4 regions of the Pradoshia eiseniae genome follow, and region 1 is predicted to be linked to each of the others. Evidence: riboswitches for the same ligand, from Rfam matches in the RefSeq annotation. Region 1 holds a riboswitch; each other region holds the start of a gene.
The links. A riboswitch is a leader RNA that binds a small molecule or an ion and turns the genes downstream of it on or off. The one in region 1 is predicted to bind S-adenosylmethionine.
Positions count from the first base shown of each region.

Region 2: it holds a riboswitch for S-adenosylmethionine, as region 1 does, so the genes downstream of both, CYL18_RS10580 (methionine ABC transporter ATP-binding protein) here and CYL18_RS14535 (methionine ABC transporter ATP-binding protein) in region 1, are expected to answer to the same signal.
Region 3: it holds a riboswitch for S-adenosylmethionine, as region 1 does, so the genes downstream of both, metK (methionine adenosyltransferase) here and CYL18_RS14535 (methionine ABC transporter ATP-binding protein) in region 1, are expected to answer to the same signal.
Region 4: it holds a riboswitch for S-adenosylmethionine, as region 1 does, so the genes downstream of both, CYL18_RS01570 (methionine biosynthesis PLP-dependent protein) here and CYL18_RS14535 (methionine ABC transporter ATP-binding protein) in region 1, are expected to answer to the same signal.

Region 1 is NZ_PKOZ01000010.1:66,729-71,700, forward strand. It holds gene CYL18_RS14520 (iron-containing alcohol dehydrogenase family protein) at 1-891, opposite strand, end outside; gene CYL18_RS14525 (MetQ/NlpA family ABC transporter substrate-binding protein) at 1,011-1,835, opposite strand; gene CYL18_RS14530 (methionine ABC transporter permease) at 1,857-2,528, opposite strand; gene CYL18_RS14535 (methionine ABC transporter ATP-binding protein) at 2,518-3,531, opposite strand; SAM riboswitch class I at 3,615-3,723, opposite strand; gene CYL18_RS14540 (carbon-nitrogen family hydrolase) at 3,848-4,630, opposite strand; gene CYL18_RS14545 (pyridoxal phosphate-dependent aminotransferase) at 4,729-4,972, shown strand, end outside.
Region 2 is NZ_PKOZ01000005.1:122,921-127,892, forward strand. It holds gene sufC (Fe-S cluster assembly ATPase SufC) at 1-79, opposite strand, end outside; gene CYL18_RS19390 (hypothetical protein) at 327-476, opposite strand; gene CYL18_RS10570 (MetQ/NlpA family ABC transporter substrate-binding protein) at 739-1,569, opposite strand; gene CYL18_RS10575 (methionine ABC transporter permease) at 1,585-2,253, opposite strand; gene CYL18_RS10580 (methionine ABC transporter ATP-binding protein) at 2,250-3,281, opposite strand; SAM riboswitch class I at 3,396-3,514, opposite strand; gene CYL18_RS10585 (O-acetylhomoserine aminocarboxypropyltransferase/cysteine synthase family protein) at 3,608-4,924, opposite strand.
Region 3 is NZ_PKOZ01000016.1:18,883-23,854, forward strand. It holds gene asnB (asparagine synthase (glutamine-hydrolyzing)) at 1-668, opposite strand, end outside; gene metK (methionine adenosyltransferase) at 1,063-2,262, opposite strand; SAM riboswitch class I at 2,386-2,514, opposite strand; gene pckA (phosphoenolpyruvate carboxykinase (ATP)) at 2,841-4,427, shown strand; gene CYL18_RS16660 (nucleotidyltransferase family protein) at 4,482-4,972, opposite strand, start outside.
Region 4 is NZ_PKOZ01000001.1:311,652-316,623, forward strand. It holds gene CYL18_RS01550 (ABC transporter ATP-binding protein) at 1-518, opposite strand, end outside; gene CYL18_RS01555 (GntR family transcriptional regulator) at 530-901, opposite strand; gene CYL18_RS01560 (patatin-like phospholipase family protein) at 1,083-1,928, shown strand; gene CYL18_RS01565 (M42 family metallopeptidase) at 1,970-3,016, opposite strand; SAM riboswitch class I at 3,146-3,264, shown strand; gene CYL18_RS01570 (methionine biosynthesis PLP-dependent protein) at 3,334-4,449, shown strand; gene CYL18_RS01575 (cysteine hydrolase family protein) at 4,644-4,972, shown strand, end outside.

The sequences.
Region 1 (4,972 bases):
TTGAAGCTCGACAATTTCCATCCATTTGTCCTCGAGCACAAGCTGAACCAAAATGCCATAAGCCACCTTATCCCCATGCAAGGCATGATGGGTTTCCTCCAGTGCCGTTAACCCGTTGTGAATCGAATGCGCACCAGCAATCCGACCGTAATGATCCCCATAGCCGCCCACCATGCCGCCATACATCATGATCGTCTCCGCTACTTGGATGAAGTCTTCATTCACTTCCCCTGCCTTTGCAGCAGCCACCGCTCCACGGGCTGATTGAAGCAGCAGGTCCTTACATTGTCTTGCGGCAAAATGGGCGATTTGCAGAGGTACAGGCTTAGGATCAATGTCCGCTATCTGCACATCGGCTTCATACCATTTAGCTAAGGTGTCTCCAATGCCGGCAATGAGCATCCTAACTGGAGCCTCAGCTAAAATTCGCGGCTCCACCAGCACGAGACTGGTACAAACCGGATAGATGTCATAACGAATGAAGGCACCTGATTCATCATAGATTACACTCAATGGCGTCCATGGCGAACAATTCGATGCCAAGGTCGGGATGAGAATTGCCTGCCTCCCAGTCTCATCGCACACCGCCTTCACAAGATCGAGCACCTTTCCGCCTCCGACGCCGATGACCGCATCCAAGGAATGCTGCTTGACCAGCCCGGCCACCGCTTCGATTTCGGATAATGTGCAGTCTCCTCCGTATGTATATTCCTCAGCTTGTACCTCTTCCATTTGCGGCCAATACGACTTAGCTGCCTCCCACGATTTTTCTCCATGAACGACCAGTACCTTACGGAGATTACGTTCCAATAGCTTTGCTTCCAATAAATCTAAGGCATTCTCTTTCAAGATATATTCACTTGGTGCTGCATGAACGGAAAATACGGTCATTTTCATCACTCATTTCTATCGTTGTAGGGTAAAACCCTGCCTTTTTATAAAAAAAGCAGGGAGTGCCATCCAATTATTTACTTTCTATCTAACCTCTTTGTTTTGGATGGTTCAAGATTTTATTTCATCCATTCAGGCTTGCCAAACCCTTCAAATTCCTCATCAATCACTTTCTCGAATGCATCTGCCTCGACGACTTTTAATAGATCCTTAGCAAGCTGTGAATCTTCCTTATCTGCCTTGACAGCTACTACATTGCGGTACTGATCAGCCATATTCTCAAGTGCTAATGCACTTAATAAATCCATCTTTGCAGCGAGTGCGAAGTTTCCTGGGACAGCGGCGAGGTCGGCGCTGTCAACAGAGCGAGGAAGCTGGCCTGATTCAAGCGGCTGGAATTTCAGGTTTTTCTTGTTCTCAACGATATCCTTTTCAGATACCTTAAGCGGATCCGCCTTTTCATCCACGACGAGTAATCCTTCATCCTGAAGCGTCGTGAATGCACGGGCTGCATTGACCGGGTCATTCGGAATGGTGATGGTCGCGCCATCCTTCACTTCATCGAATGATTTGTAGGTGTTTGAATAAATGCCCATCGGCGCCGTCGGTACGGTAATTAAAGCGGATAAATCCATGCTGTTCTCTTTTTCAAAGTTTTCTAGGTAAATCGTATGCTGGAATAGGTTCGCATCAATATCACCCGTATCAAGTGCTTTGTTCGGCTGGATATAATCACTGAATTCCACTACCTCTACCTTATAGCCCAATTCCTCCAAGCCTGGCTTAATGGCTTTTGTGACCATATCGCTATAAGGACCGGACGTGGCGCCAATTTTAATATCCTTCGACTCCGTGCTTGCGTCCCCGCTGCTTTCATTGCCTCCGCACGCTGCCAGTACACTTATAACTACTAATAAAATAAATGCTGTTAACCCCTTTTTCATGAACCATTTCCCCTTTTCTATTTATCTTTTATCGATAACCTTTGCGATGAAATCACCAGCAAATTGGATAACCTGAACTAAAACAATCAATATAATGACGGTTGCAATCATGATGGTATTATCATAGCGGTAATAGCCGTAGCGAATCGCCAAATCGCCAATCCCGCCGCCCCCGACCGTTCCGGCCATGGCAGAGAAACCAATCAAGCTGATCAATGTCAGAGTAATACCTGAGATGATTCCGGATCTCGCTTCAAGCAAGAGGACATCTTTTATAATCATCCACGGTGTTGCACCAGCTGCAATCGCGGCTTCGATGACACCCTTATCAATCTCCCGCAATGACGTTTCAACGATTCTCGCAAAAAACGGAATCGCCGCCACAGATAGCGATACACTCGCTGCTGCCGGTCCAATCGTCGTATTGACAATCAAGTCGGTCAACGGGATGAGAGCAACCAACAAAATAATAAACGGGATACTGCGGATGAGATTGACGAAAAATCCTAGAATCGTCTGTACCGTTTTGTTTTCCCAAAACAGACCCTTATCTGTTACATAAAGAATAATCCCGACGGGCAAGCCAATCACAATCGCAACAGCGAGGGAAATTGTAATCATGTAAATCGTCTGCAGAAACGCCGTGTTGATCTCTGGAATCAGCTCAACAAAGTGGTTGAAATCAAAGCCCATGCTGGATCACCTCCACTTCTGCTTCGCGATTTTTTATATAAGAGATGGCTTTATGAATCTCTTCCTTCTGTCCGCGAAGCTCCATGATAAAAATACCGAGCGGCAAATCCTGTATGTATTCAATCGAGCCATGTAAGAAATTGCCCTTCACTTGGAATTGCTGAAGCGTATCTGAGATGACGCCCTCCCCAGCAACCGTCCCCCTGAATGTCACCTTGACAATCGGACCCTCGCATTCCTTGTAAATGGCTTCGGGTATGTCGAACGAGACCACACTACTGATGAATTCCTTTGTCAGATCGGTCTGCGGTTTAGCGAAAATTTCATACACCGAGCCTTCCTCGATGACCCTGCCATCCTGCATGATCGCCATCCGGTGACAAATTTCCTTCACGACATTCATCTCATGCGTAATCAAGACAATTGTGATGTTGAGCTCCTGATTGATTTTTTTCAATAGATTCAAGATAGACTTCGTCGTTGTTGGGTCGAGTGCTGAGGTCGCCTCATCACAGAGAAGGACGGTCGGGTTATTCGCTAACGCCCTGGCAATCGCGACACGCTGCTTCTGTCCCCCGCTCAGCTGGGAAGGATACACATCACGCTTGTCGGCTAATCCGACCATTTTCAGCAGCTCTTCCACTCGTTTTTTTCGCTTTGCCTGCGGCATATTGGCTGCCTTCAAAGCAAACGCAATATTCTCAAATACTGTTTTCTGGCTGATCAGATAAAAGTGCTGAAAGATCATCCCGATTTTCAAGCGTGCCTGCCGCAAATTTTCCCTTCTCAGCTTCGTCAGGTCCAGTCCATCAACCGTGATCCTGCCCGAGGTTGGACGCTCCAGCAAATTAATGCAGCGAAGCAGCGAGCTTTTCCCTGCTCCTGAGTATCCGACGATCCCGAATATCTCGCCTTTTTTAACCTCTAGGGATACATTATCGACACCATTGACTACGCCGCTTTTCGTTTTATAAATTTTGTTAAGATTCTGAATACTAATCATATGCCAACCTCTATCCCTGTACATTTTCTACAATAAAAATGCCCCTCTCATCTGAAAGGGGCATCGAAATAAACATCTATCTCGACTTATCTTTCAGAATGTCATCCATTCTGCTGGAATTGGCACCTTCCCTCAATAAAGGGGGTTGCCGGACGTCATAGGGCCAAGTCCCTCGGTCACTCTCGATAAGCAATGTATTTAATTTGATTATGATATTACAGAGTTCTAAACATTCTGTCAACGATAATCTTTTTTGATAAAATTTGTGAAAACGCTTTACTCCTTGCTAAATCAATCAATATCCCGAAAATTTTTTTCACAGCTCATATAAATGGGTTCTCCTATCATCAAAAACAGGAATGGCTTTTCTGACACGCTTCACTTCCTGGAAATCAAGCTCTGTATAAAAGATTCCTTCCCCCGCTTCCCCGCTCAAAAGCAGCTCTCCCCACGGCGCGATGACCATCGAATGACCATTGAACTCATTATTCGGATCTTCACCGACACGGTTGACCGCCACGATATAGCATTGATTCTCAATCGCTCTAGCCTGAAGCAATAGCTGCCAATGATCAATTCGCGGCTTTGGCCACTGGGCAGGGATGAACATAACCGCCGCCCCCTTCAATGCATGGGTCCGCGTCCATTCCGGAAAGCGCAAATCATAGCAAATGATCCCCCCGCACGTCACCCCAGCCAAGGTGAAAACATTCGCCTTCTCCCCTGCACTCATAAACTTATGCTCATCCATCAGCTTGAAAAGATGGGCTTTATCATATTCAGAGACGATATCACCGGATTGATCAACGACATACATCGTATTATAAAACCTGCCGTTCTTCTTTGTCGCAACCGAACCGCCGACAATATGGACGTGATGCTTTGTCGCCAGGCGGCTAAGGAATTTCTTCGTTCGCTCCCCATTAACATCTGCTAATCGTTCAAGCTCCTTTAAGGCATAGCCCGCATTCCACATTTCCGGGAGAACAATCACCTCTGTCCCTGCCTTCGCAGCCTCTTCAATGAACCCTTCCACTTGCCCAAAATTTCTGTCTGGATCAGCAAAAGCCACATCCATTTGTACAACCGCTATTTTCATGACCAATCACCTCACTGTAGACATTTTTAATTAAAGGTTATAGAATTTTAATAATTATTGCAATCTTAGAAACTATTTCCTTATTAAGGGTGAATAATATGACCTATTCAGAACGCTTAAAGAAATTGCCAGACCAGTTTTTTGCCGCACTTGTTCAAAAGGTTAGCCGTGCCATGGCTGAAGGGAGAGATATTATTAATCTCGGGCAAGGAAATCCCGATCAGCCTACCCCTCCGCATATCGTGAAAGCCCTGCAGGCAGCGGCTGAGGACGCACAAACGCATAAATATTCTCCATTCCGCGGCTTAGAGGAATTGAAGGAAGCGGCCGCGGAATTTTATC
Region 2 (4,972 bases), on a different contig from region 1:
CAAGATTAACGCCTTTAAGAATTTCTTTGCCATCGATTGCAACATGTAAATCTTTGATTGTAAGTACTGAACCAGCCATACTTATACCTCCAATATTATAGTCATCTAAAGTTTTAGATTATTTCTATTCTCAATTTATTCTCATTCCAATATTATAACAAATACCATTTAGATTCAACTTTTTGAATCCTCTAAAGCCCTTAATCCAAAGCATACTTTCCTGCCATAGCAATTCCTGTTTAAGGAATATTATAAGGTTATTTTATAAGAAAGAAAAGAACCAGCAATTATTTGCTGGCTCTGTTTCTAGGTCTATAGGATCATCATTAAAAGACTCGTCGGTTCAAATCATTTACAATCTCATTACTTTTTAAATAACTGTTCTCTCTTCGTTTCTCTACTCGCATGCGCACATCCAGTTTCTGGTTATATTGTTCATACCCAATTCCATGCGCCTGCCTCATGGCTTTTTCCATTTCGTTTGTCACTCTGAGATGCAGCTGATTGTCAAAAATAATGAATCATTCCTTTCCATTTATTAACATAACATTATCACTTTATGTGAGAGCTCTCAATGTCTATATACCACGATGAGCGTTTCTTAAAAGTGATTTTTCCAATTTCTTCTTTGAATTACTCCAGCTTTCTGAAAATTGCCCGCCATATGATTTCATACGAACGCTATATATAATAGTAGAAAAAGGTGCATCCCAAAAATTTTGGGATGCACCTTTTTTATTATTTTGCCGGGATGACAGAACCTTTATATTCTTCATTGATGAAGTTTTGGATATCCTCGGATTGAAGGACTTCCACCAGTGTCTTGACTGCTTCATTATCTTTGTCTTCTGTACGAATAGCGATAATGTTCACATACGGGTTATCCTCTGGGCTTTCAAGCGCAATTGCATCTTCCGAAGGAACAAGATCGGCATCAATGGCATAGTTGGAGTTGATCAAGACAGCGTCGCCTTCATCATTATTGTAAACTTGCGTAAGCATTGGCGCTTCAATATCTGTTTTAAACTTAAGGTTTTTTGGATTTTCAGCGATATCATCAACCGTTGCTTTAACTTTCTCCACGTCTTCCTTCAATGTGATAAGACCTTCTGCTTCAAGCATGGACAGGATACGGCCATGATCAGCGACAGAGCTGCTCATGATAATTTCTGCTCCTTTTGGCAAATCCTCTAAGCTATCATATTTTTTTGAATAAACGCCGATTGGTTCGATATGAATACCGCCAGCATTAGCGAAATCATATTCATTATCTGCCACCTGTTGTTCGAAATACGGAATGTGCTGGAAGTAGTTCGCATCAATCGAGCCATCCTCTAATGCTTTATTCGGCATTACATAATCGGTAAATACTTCGATTTCCAAATCAATGCCCTTTTCTTTAAGCAATGGCTTCGCTTGCTCTAAAATCTCAGCATGCGGCACATTTGAAGCCCCTATCGTTAATTTCTTTTCGTCCCCATCACCTGAGCCTGAATCCTCTGAACTGCCGCAAGCAGCCAAAATTAATGTGAAGCAAAGTACTAAAATGAATGATAACTTCTTTTTCAACTCCATCTTCCTCCCTTAACGTTTATCCAGTTTCCTGGTTATGCTATCTCCAATAAATTGGAGGATAAACACAATAATCAATACTACGATGGTCGCCACCAAGGTCACATCAGACTGGCCGCGGCTGAAGCCTTCTAAATAGGCAAGGTTTCCTAATCCGCCTGCTCCTATCATGCCTGCCATCGCAGTATAGCCAACTAGCGCAATCGCCGTCACGGTAATACCTGATACGAGTGCCGGCAGTGATTCCGGAATTAATACCTTCCTTATAATCGTGAAGGTTGTTGCTCCCATTGACTTAGCGGCTTCAATAACCCCTTTATCAATTTCCCGCAAGCCGATTTCGACCATCCGTGCATAAAATGGCGCTGCCCCAATAATTAACGCTGGCAACGCGGCATTCGCACCAGTGATTTTCCCAACAAGAGCTTTTGTGAATGGAATCAGCAAAACAATTAATATGATGAACGGGATGGAGCGGAATATGTTAACAAACGCCGCAACAATCCCATAGATTAATTTGTTTTCCCAAAGATTCCCCTTAGATGTCAGAAATAATAAGAGGCCAAGGATGATACCAAGAAAAAAGGTTGCCACTAGCGCTATGATTGTCATGTATATAGTCTCTTGGGTTGCCTCAGAAATGCGTTCCCATACGACATTCGGAAAATATGTCTCTATCATTCTGAAATCACCTCCACACCGATATCTTGCTTATGAAGATAGTCAATCGCTCTTGAAACTTCTGCTTGTTCCCCATCCACATGGATGAATAATGTGCCATATGAACCATTCTGCGTTTGAGATATTTTCCCTTGCAGGATATTCACATTTATTTTGTATGAGCGAATGACATCTGAAAGCACCGGTGTTTCCGCTGATTCACCGATAAAGGATAACTGGACCACTTGCCCAGTCGGGTAGGCCTCAAGCAAGTGTTCAATGGTTTCCTTCGTTTCCTCAGGCTCCGTCACTTGCTGAACAAAACGCTTTGTGATTGGTGCCGCTGGTTTCTTGAACACATCGAGCACCTGTCCAGTTTCCACGACCTTGCCCAATTCCATAACTGCAACACGATGACAAATCTTACGAATGACATGCATTTCATGCGTAATCAGGACAATGGTCAATCCTAGACGTTTATTGATGTCGACCAATAAATCAAGAATATCATCCGTTGTTTGCGGGTCGAGTGCAGAGGTTGCTTCATCACATAAGAGCACCTTAGGATTATTTGCCAGCGCCCTCGCAATTCCGACACGCTGTTTTTGGCCCCCGCTCAATTGGGACGGATAGGCATCCTCTCTGCCCTCAAGACCTACTAGCTTGATAAGCTCCTGTACCCTAGCTTTTCGTTTCTTTTTCGGTACCTTTGCTATTTCTAGAGGAAACTCAATATTTTCACTAACGGTTCTAGACCATAGGAGATTAAAGTGCTGGAATATCATGCTCACTTCTTTGCGCGCTTCTCTTAATTCCCTTCCTTTAATGGCGCCCATATCCCGGCCAGCGACCTTTACTGTTCCTTTTGTCGGTTTTTCCAAACCGTTCAACATGCGGATGAGCGTACTCTTTCCGGCACCGCTATATCCAATGATCCCAAAAATCTCACCTTGCTCGATTGATAAGGATACATGATCAACAGCTTTAATGGATGTACCTTTTTTAAAAGTTTTCGTAAATGTCTTGGATACATCGTTCAACGTGATCATTCAAATCTTCACCTGCTCTTTCTTCAAATGCTCCACAAGGGATTTCACTCAATAAAAAATGCCTTTCTGCTATGAGCAGAAAGGCATGGATAATTAAATTATGCATGTTCCTTTCTCTCATCTTCCAGGACTACTACGTTCCTGTGTGAATTGGCACCTTTTCAATCATGTTATCATGATTGCCGGTTGCCGGGCTTCATAGGGCACATTCCCTCCACCTCTCTGGATAAGAGTCGTCGATTCATTCAATTAGCTTACTGAATGTTATCCTATCATGGAGAAGAACAGGGTGTCAACAAGGACTTACTATTTGGCGCAAAATTCTATCATTTAGAAGTAATAGATTGAGAGCTAATGCCAGTCGCCTTCTCAATAGCGATTTCCAGCTCTTCAATTAAATCTTCTACATTCTCAATCCCGATTGAAAGACGAATAAGATCCTCGGTGACACCAGAGGCCTTCAAATCTTCACTGCTCAGCTGCTGGTGGGTTGTGCTTGCCGGATGGATAATTAAGCTCTTCGCATCGCCAACATTGGCAACATGTGACCAAAGCTCAATCGAATCGATTAATTTTTTCCCGGCATCTCTTCCGCCCTTGATACCAAAGACAACGACGGCCCCTGCTCCCTTCGGCAGATATTGATTCGCCAGCTCATAATCAGGATGATCTACATCTCCTGGGTATAGAAGCCAGCTGACGGCTGGATGCTGCTTTAGATATTCAATGATCTCCTCGGTATTTGCGATATGCTCCTTCATTCTTACATGCAGGGTTTCAAGACCAAGAATGAATTGGAAGGCATTATACGGACTTAAGGCTGGACCCAAATCTCTTAGAAGCTGGACTCTGGCCTTGGTGATATAGGCAGCTTCCCCTACCGCCTCGCTATAGACGATATCATGATAACTAGGATCAGGCTCTGTAAATCCTGGGAACTTCGGAGAATTCCAGTCAAACTTCCCAGAATCAATGATAATTCCGCCCAAGGTCGTTCCATTCCCTAAAAGCCATTTTGTTGCGGAATGAACAACAATATCAGCACCGTGCTCAATTGGACGGCATAGATACGGGGTGGCAAATGTATTATCAATAATCAGCGGGATTCCTTCTGCATGGGCAATCTCAGCCACTCTCTTGATATCAAGCACACTTAAGCTTGGATTGCCGATTGTTTCTGCAAACACAGCTTTTGTCTTTGATGTAATCGCTCGTTTGAAATTCTCCGGGTCGGATGAGTCAACAAACTTCACTGCTATGCCGTATTTAGGAAGAGTTGTTGCGAATAAATTATAGGTCCCGCCATACAGAGTCGACGCCGCTACAATTTCATCACCAGCACCGGCGATATTAAGAATGGAGAGTGTGATAGCCGCTTGTCCGCTCGCCACAGCCAACGCTCCGATTCCGCCTTCAAGCTCAGCCACTCTCTCCTCAAAAACACTAGATGTAGGGTTGTGAATCCTCGTATAAATATAGCCGGGTTCTGCTAAGCCAAATAAATTTGCCGCATGATCGGTATCCTTAAATAAGTAGGCATTAGACTGATAAATTGGCACAGACCTCGCCCCTGATAAGGCATCCTCTTGCAAGCCACCATGAATTCCCACGGTTTCAAAACGGTACTTCTTCTTATCTCCCATTTGTCGACACCCCTTTACACATTATTTGATTTCCCGGAAAATATAAAA
Region 3 (4,972 bases), on a different contig from region 1:
GCTTTCCAATAACGCCCGATCTCAATTGGCTCACCAATTTTTTTCTTTAAATAATGGCCTGGCAAAAGCTTTTGGATTCCTTCTGTCATAGTCTCTGGCTCTGGCACGAATTGATAAGTCAAATAGTTCTGCAAAGCATCCACATTGACCTTTTCCTCACCTGCAGCCAACACTATGCTTTTTTTCTCAGAGGCAAAGAATAGTTTCTCTCCCTCCTCTTTATAAAAGAAAGGCTTAATTCCAAATGGATCACGCGCAGCAAAGATGGATTTCTCCTCTTTGTCCCATATAACAAACCCAAACATGCCGCGGAGATAATTGACAGCATCTTCTCCATAAAAAGCATACGCAGCGAGGATGGCTTCCGTATCAGAGTTTGTTTTAAATTCAAGCCCTTTAAAGGCAAGCTCTTCTCTAAGCTCCAAATAATTGTAAATTTCTCCATTAAAGATAATCCAGTATCGCTCATTCTCGAACGAGAGCGGCTGATGCCCGCTTTCAAGGTCAATGATGCTTAAACGGCGGAACCCTAGTTGAATATGCTCATCCACATAAAATCCCTTATCATCCGGTCCCCTATGGTAAATAAGATTGTTCATTTTCTTTAAATCATCTGCGACAACAGCGTCTTGGCATTGATTCCAAACACATCCAACGAAACCGCACATTATTAATAAAAACCTCACTTATAAATTATTTATCATTCCGCCAACATATTATCAGACTTTCTATGCATTAATTGTCGAAGAAAGAGTTATATTTTTCCTTTTTTATGAAATATATGTATTTTTTATAAATCTTTTGTCCAGTAAGAAGAAAAAACCTCAGGACTCGATATATCCTAAGGTAAGATTTGATTCACAGACATAGGGAACGTCCATCACTTCCTGATTTTGTTTTATTTTTGGGTATTCTTTGCAAAAATAGCTGTCTCTATTCTCAAGGAATCCTTTCTTTGGCGGTCCTTCTAGTTCCAACGATGAAGAAAACCTGATTTAAATAAAAAAACTGCAGACAAAATCACGAATGATTTTATCTGCAGTCTGTACACCTTATAGTCGTTTAAATTGCCGCTTGTGCGCGCAAGTCTTCAGCCTTATCTGTTTTTTCCCATGGAAGATTCAGATCGTTGCGGCCAAAATGACCATAAGCAGCTGTTTGCTTGTAGATTGGACGTCGGAGATCAAGCATTTTGATAATGCCTGCTGGACGAAGATCAAAGTTCACACGGATAAGTTCCACTAACTTCTCTTCATCTATCTTGCCAGTACCGAATGTGTTCACGGAGATGGATACAGGCTGTGCAACACCAATCGCATAAGCCAGCTGGACCTCAGCCTTTTCAGCAAGACCTGCCGCTACGATGTTCTTCGCTACGTATCTTGCCGCATAAGCTGCGGAACGGTCCACTTTTGTTGCATCCTTTCCTGAGAACGCGCCGCCGCCATGACGAGCGTACCCGCCATACGTATCAACGATGATTTTGCGTCCAGTTAATCCAGCATCGCCTTGCGGTCCGCCAATAACAAAGCGGCCTGTTGGGTTGATGAAGTATTTTGTCGATTCATCAATTAAATGTGCTGGGACAACCGGTTTGATCACATGCTCCTTCAAATCCGCCTGAATTTCCTCCAATGTTGTTTCCGGATCATGCTGAGTCGAAATGACAATTGTATCTACGCGAACTGGTTTGTCATTCTCATCATACTCAACCGTGACTTGAGTCTTGCCATCCGGTCGCAAGTATGGGAGTACCTCTTGTTTCCGAACCTCTGTCAATCTTCTTGATAACTGGTGGGCAAGTGAAATTGGAAGAGGCATTAGTTCCTCAGTTTCATTGCAGGCAAACCCGAACATTAAACCTTGGTCACCGGCACCGATGGCTTCGATTTCTTGATCTGTCATCGTTCCTTCACGAGATTCAAGTGCCTGGTCCACCCCTTGGGCAATGTCCGCTGATTGTTCATCAATGGAAGTCAAAACAGCACAAGTCTCTGCATCAAATCCGTACTTCGCCCTTGTATAGCCAATTCCTTTAATCGTTTCACGCACAATTTTCGGGATATCCACATAAGTAGATGTCGTAATCTCTCCAGCGACAAGCACAAGACCTGTCGTTACAGACGTTTCACAAGCCACGCGCGCATTGGGATCCTTTGCAAGAATCTCATCTAGAATAGAATCGGAAATCTGATCGCAAATCTTGTCCGGATGTCCCTCTGTTACAGATTCGGATGTAAACAAATGTCTTTTAGTCGACATAAAAACTCCTCCTTAAATTCTTCTCTATGACGGCTACTCATTATCTTTAGTCATGTCCTGAATGCACAAAAAAAGACCTTCCTAAAGAGGAAAGGTCTAATATCTCACGAAATTCGCCTTTCACTCTCATCGTTCAAGGCTTCTATTAGCCTTGCATCAAGTTAGCACCTTTGCGTGAACCTCCATGGATTCAAACTGCAGGTTGCCCCGGCTTCATAGAGCTTTGTTCCCTCCACCGAGTCTTGATAAGAGTATCCGTTTCAAAGTTAAATCTTAACTTAATATACTATGAACTGTCAATATATGTGCATGATATAACGCATGAAATCTAAGGACAACAGGTATCGAAATAGTGCGAATAAACTGATATAATTATTGTGAATAATTAAACAAAGTACTTTAGAAATATATTAGAATGAGCTCCGCCTATGCTGCTTGAGGGAGGGAATGTTCTTACGGTTTAGAGAAGGTTGGTTAATATTTTTATTTACCTAATTAGTATGTTCAATTAATACGAATATGTTATACTATTTTCCATACGAGAGATAAATACAATAATTGGAAGAGGATGATTTCTTATGAACCAAGTTGAAATATCCAATGAGTTGAAACCACAGCTAACAAATGAGAATATGCACATCCAGTTATCCGTTCCTCAATTGGTTGAAAAAGTATTAGCAAGAAACGAAGGAATCCTGACATCAACCGGTGCCGTTAAAGCGGAGACAGGGAAGTATACCGGTCGATCTCCGAAAGATAAATATATTGTAGAAGAAGCATCCTCAAAAGACAAAATCGACTGGGGAAATGTGAATAGGCCTATTTCCGAGGATGCATTCGCTAACCTATATGAAAAAGTCATTAACTACTTAAACGAGAAAGATGAGCTCTTCGTTTTCAACGGCTATGCTGGCGCTGATCAAGATTACCGCCTTCCTATTCAAGTAATCAACGAATATGCATGGCATAACCTCTTTATCCACCAGCTGCTCATTCGTCCTACAGCACAAGAGCTAGGAAGCCATCACTCCGAGTTTACGATTATTTGTGCGCCTGGGTTTAAGGCAGATCCAGCAGTAGACGGAACGAATTCAGAAACGTTCATCATCATTTCTTTCGAAAAGAAGATTGTCTTAATCGGCGGTACAGAATACGCTGGGGAAATGAAGAAATCTGTCTTCTCCATCATGAACTATTTGCTGCCTGAGAGGGATGTATTCTCCATGCACTGTTCAGCCAATGTCGGCCAGGAAGGAGATGTCGCCTTATTCTTCGGTCTCTCCGGTACAGGCAAAACTACTTTGTCTGCTGACCCGAGCCGCCGATTGATTGGGGATGATGAACATGGCTGGTCTCCTAGCGGCGTCTTTAATATTGAAGGCGGCTGTTATGCAAAATGCATCAATCTTTCCCGGGAGAAGGAGCCGCAAATCTTTGATGCCATCCGCTTTGGATCTGTCCTTGAGAATGTCATGGTTGATGAGAAGACAAGAATCGCAGATTATGACAACGGCTTCCTGACGGAAAACACACGGGCAGCATACCCAATTGATGCCATCAGCAATATCGTTAATCCAAGCGTAGCCGGGCATCCAACGACGATTATCTTTTTGACTGCTGACGCATTCGGTGTTCTTCCACCGATCAGCAAACTCACAAAAGAACAGGCGATGTATCATTTCCTTAGTGGCTATACAAGCAAACTTGCCGGAACAGAACGCGGAATTACCGCTCCTGAGGCTACCTTCTCAACCTGCTTCGGTTCTCCGTTCCTGCCATTACAGCCAACTCGCTATGCTGATATGCTCGGCAAGAGTATCGAGGAACATAATGTACAAGTTTACCTTGTAAACACAGGATGGACAGGCGGAGTATATGGTACAGGAAGCCGAATGAAGCTTTCCTACACGCGCTTAATGGTGCAAGCTGCCCTTGAGGGTGAGCTGAATAATGTTGAAACCATAAAAGACAGCATATTCGGGTTGCACATCCCGCTTCATGTTCCAGGAGTTCCCGATTTAGTCCTCCAACCAAATAAAACATGGGCGGACGAAGAAGCTTACAACAAAAAAGCGCATGAATTAGCAGCAAAGTTCCGGGAGAATTTCTTGTCATTCAAGAATATTGACCCTAGTATTGTCATTAAGGGCGGGCCAATCGCCTAATATAGCCAAAAGCGGAGAAAGGTTTCTCCGCTTTTTTTCATGATTTTGTATCATTTAGCGCTCTATCTTTTCAACAAGCGGCCACCTTACATGCCATTTCTTCATCTCGATCCTTCTCTCATATATGTTCATACGCTCTTTTGACTCTGAAAAGAAAGTGGTAGGGCGTATCTTCATCATTAGAAGATCATGAATGCCCCAGGGTGCAATTAACTGCAGCTTCCCTTGCTCATCCAATTTGACCCCAAGGGCACTTACTGTTTCAGGGAATTTAGATATGGCATCACGCGAAGACGCATACGGTGTTATTCTATTAACTACATGCATGCGTGCCTCATTCTTTACCGACCACGGTCTTCCGGGAAGCAATTGCCGCAGTTGACGCTCTAACTCCTTCTCTACACTCTCCTCTGCTTGTTCCTCATCAAAATAGATAAAATCAATATCTGGAAGGGGGCTACGCTTAGTATATCCATGCAAGATATCCCATACCTTTGTGCGGACAAACCCCGCACAAATCCACCAATCAGGCTTATGTATGGCAC
Region 4 (4,972 bases), on a different contig from region 1:
TCGATTAAATGGCTTGTAAAGACATTGGCGATTTGCTCACGGCTGAAAATGTCAATTCCGGAGAACGGCTCATCCATTAGGACATAATCGGCATCCTGGGCAAGACCTAAAAGGAGATTTACCTTGGCTGTGTTTCCTTTTGATAGGGTGGATATACGGTCTTCCTCATTTAGTTTGAAAAATTGCAGCAGGTCATCGGCACGGTCTTGATTCCAGCTGTCGTAGAAATCAGCCATGAACTCCATTGCCTGCATGATGGTGAGGTTCGGCAGCATGGCTAATGCGTCTGGGATAAAGGTCAGCTTTTCATATGTAGCCTTCGTCCGTTTTTCTCCGTCAATGAAGATCTCTCCCCCGTTAATCGGTGTGAGTCCAAGGATAGCTTTCATGATGGTCGTCTTTCCAACCCCATTGATGCCAATCAGGCAGGTGATTTCGCCTTTGTTCGCTGTGAAGCTCACGCCATCTAATACACGTTTCCTGCCGAATTTCTTCGTCACATTCTTAACCTCTAGCATGGTTCTCCTCCTTACTTTTTCTCGGTTAGATAATTCTTTTTCACGATATCAACTAATTCATCAACGGGTACTTGAATCGGTTTGATGGCTAGGATGAAGGCATCGACAGCCTCTTGAATCAATTCCTCGCGGACACCGTTCAATACTTTTTTGTCTGTCGTAATGCGGCTTGGGAAATTGCGCTCCGTATAAATCAATCCATGGTCCTCCATTTCCTTATAGGCTTTTTGAGCTGTGTTCGGATTTATTTTGAGTAAACTGGCCAGTTCACGCCGGGATGGAATTTCCTGTCCGGCAGTCAATTCACCTGTGGCGATTTGTTCTTTGAAATAACGAACAACCTGTAAGTATACGGGTTCGCGATTATTAATGAGGAATGACATCCATTCACCTCCCATTTCTTGGTGTGTGTACTACGTGGTTCATACACTTCTTAAGGTGTACTATATAGGTAATACACTTAGGTGTCAATATTTACTTTGGAAATCTAAGATTAAATTATGATTGAATACGGCAAAATTGTATTGATAGTCACTACATGATTGCTGGCAGGTGAGAGAAAACATGCAGAATACGGGTCTTGTATTAGAGGGCGGGGGGATGAGAGGGGCTTTCACGGCTGGTGTCTTGCGTTATTTGATGGACGAGGATATGTATATTCCGTACACGATTGGCGTTTCGGCGGGTGCCTGTAATGGGAGTTCCTACATTTCGCGTCAATTAGACCGGAATTATAAGGTGATTATTCAATACTGCCGTCATCCTGAATATATTTCCTTCAGGCGCTTTTTGCGAAATAGAGAATTATTCGGGATGGATTTAATCTTTGATAAGATGCCAAATGAGCTTGTGCCATTTGATATGCAGACCTTTTGCCAATCGAAAGATGGTTTTGTCGTCGGCACGACTGATTGCGAGACAGGAGAGGCCGTTTATTTTGACAAGGGTACGTATAGTGAGGATATGCTGACAATTCTCAGGGCCTCAAGTTCGCTGCCGTTGTTTGCTCCAGAGGTATCTTTTATGGGCAAGTTCCTGCTTGATGGGGGAATTGCTGACCCAATCCCGATCAAAAAATCAGTGAGGGATGGAAATAAAAAGAATATTGTGGTCTTAACGAAGAATACGGGGTACATAGCGAGACCATCGAACTTAAATTGGTTCGCTATGCGCAAATACAAAAATTATACGGGTCTGTTGCGTACAATCAAGAATCATCACACCATCTATAACGAGACAGTCCGTTACTTGGAGGAAGAAGAGGAGAAAGGGAATATCGTCATTATTCGTCCTATGCAAAAGCTTGATGTATCATCAATTGGACGGAATCGGCGAAAGCTTGAGAAGCTCTATCATCAGGGGTATGCGGAAGCAAAAAAAGCATATCGAAAATTGAAGGAACTATTATAAGGAAAAAGAGGTGCGGATGGTATTCGCACCTCGTAAAGGGATTAAATAACGAGCTCTGACTGCATATAATGCCAAAGCAGATTAGCTGTGTGCTCAATTGAGCTGATATGAGTTCGTTCAAATGCATGGGAGGCATCGATACCGGGACCGATTAATCCGTGGACGATGTCAAATCCAGCGCGGATTGCTGCGGAGGCGTCTGAGCCGTAATATGGATAGATATCAATGCGGTAATCGACCTCATGCTTTTTCGCGAGCTCGACAAGGTGCTGGCGCAGACCATAATGATACGGACCGCTTGAGTCTTTCGCGCAAATGGAGACGCTGTATTCATCCGTTGTCTGGCCGTCTCCGATTGCTCCCATATCAACAGCCAAATATTCCACTGTCTCTGGCGGTATATTGGAGTTGCCGCCATAGCCGATTTCTTCATTATTGGATATGAGGAAATGGGTGGTGTAAGGAAGAGTAATATTTTCCTCTTTAAGCTGCTTGATCAAGTAGAGAAGAATGCCGACACTCGCCTTGTCATCAAGGTGCCTTGATTTCAAAAAGCCGTTGCCCGCAAGCTCTGCGCGAGGCTCAAAGGAGACAAAATCACCGACCTCGATGCCAAGCGCTTTCGTGTCTGCCTGTGATTTAGTGACCGCATCAATGCGGACTTCCATATGGTCGTCATCTCGTTTAATATCACCCATTTTTTGATAGACGTGGACAGATGTTTGCGTCAATAGAATGGTACCGGTATAAACGGTTCTATCTGCTGTGTGAATTTTGCAATATTCTCCTTCACAGGCATTCCAGCGGAATCCGCCAACCATAGTTAGTTTCAAGCGTCCGTTTGGCTTGATTTCCTTTACCATTGCTCCTAACGTGTCGACATGAGCCGTCAGGAAACGGTGCTTCGAGTCATCCTGCCCCTTAATTGTGGCAAGCAGGGCCCCTTTATTTGTGCGCCTGTTCTCAATTCCGTATGTATTCAGAAATTTCTCTGTATAACGAATGGCCTCTTCTGTATAACCGGTAGGACTTGGGATGGAGACCAAGTCTTTAATGTAGCGAAAAATCTCTTGTCCGTCTGCTTTCATTGGTAGACACTCCTTTTTGGTGGATAAGTCTATTATATACTTCTGCGAAAAAAGGGTACAACAGCTGAGAAATTTCTTGCTTTTTCCAATGCACCCGTGTAAATTATAATTAAATGAATATTCTAATAAATCTTATCGAGAGAGACGGAGGGACGGGCCCGATGATGTCTCAGCAACCGCCGATGTTTGTGTTCGGAAAGGTGCTAAATCCTGCAAGGCATGTTTTTTCGTGCCTCGAGAGATAAGAAGGAGAATTAAGGATCAATAAGTCTTCTTCTTGGAAGACTTTTTTATTTTTATTCGGGAGGGTCAGCATAATGACTACATGGAAGATTGAAACAGTATTAGCCCAAATCGGCAATCGCAGTGAAACACATACAGGCACGGTGAACCCGCCCGTGTATTTCTCAACGGCATACCGGCATGAAGGAATTGGACAATCGACAGGCTATGACTACACCCGGACAGGAAACCCGACAAGAGAGATTTTAGAGAAAGCAATCGCAAAGCTTGAAGGCGGTGACCAAGGGTTCGCCTACAGCTCTGGCATGGCGGCCATTCATGCTTTACTCACGCTGTTTGAACCGGGAGATGAGATTCTTGTCTCTGCTGACCTTTACGGAGGTACATATCGTTTGTTTGAGAAAACATGGAGGAAATATGGCATTTCCTTTGTCCAATGCCAGTCCTATGAAGATTTTTCCGAAGCCATTTCAGAACGAACAAAAGCCTTGTTTATCGAAACGCCAACCAATCCTTTAATGCAGGAAATCGATATCCGCGCACTTGGTAATCTGTGTGACGAGAATCGTCTATTACTGATTGTCGATAACACATTCTATACACCTATCCTGCAGCGGCCGATTGAGCTTGGCGCAGATATCGTTGTTCATAGCGGCACGAAATATTTAGCCGGCCATAATGATGTCCTGGCTGGACTAATCGTCGCAAAGGGTGACGATATTTGCCTGAAGCTAGATGAATATCAAAACGCGACAGGTGCTGTTCTCTCTCCTTTTGATTCCTGGCTAGTGATGAGAGGCATGAAAACACTTAGCCTCCGGATGAAGCAGCATGAAGAGAATGCCAAGAAAATTGCTGCCTTTCTAGAGGGAAGGGAAGAGATCATAGATGTCCTCTATCCAGGAAGCGGGGGGATGATTTCCTTCCGTATTCAGTCGGAGGAATGGGTCAATGACTTTCTGAAGGGCCTTGGCGTGATTACATTCGCTGAAAGCCTTGGTGGAGTGGAAAGCTTGATGACCTACCCGGCGACGCAAACCCATGCTGATATTCCAGAGGAAGTTAGGATTGCAGGCGGCGTCTGTAATAGGCTGCTCCGTTTCTCTGTCGGCATCGAGCATGCGGATGACCTCATTAATGATCTTAAAAGCGCTTTAGAAGCCGTCACCAGCAAACAAGTGAAGGCTTAAGATGATATTAGGAGTCAGTCCTATTTTATAGGGCTGGCTTTTTCATGCAATTGGTTATTTAATAACAAGAATTGAAAAAACGGAAAAGGGAGGAATTATTTTATTTTAAATGGTAGAATAGCTGTAAAATTACTTGTAAAGACATCACGCGATTTTTTTGTATTACCGGATGACAATTAAATCCTACAAGAGGAGTGATCAGGTTGAAAGCGTTGATAAATATTGATTATACATATGATTTTGTGGCGGACGAAGGAAGATTGACTTGCGGTGAGCCAGGGCAACTTATTGAAGATTATATTGTTTCTTTAACGAAGGATTTTATCGAACGGGAAGACTATGTTGTATTTGCGGTTGACGTTCATGATGAGGGAGATTCCTATCACCCGGAGACTCGCTTATTCCCCCCTCATAATATTCGCGGTACGGCGGGAAGAGATTTATTTGGAAATCTGCAAAATGTGTATAATAAGAACAAGGGACGAGAAAATGTACTTTGGATTGACAAAACGCGCTATTCTGC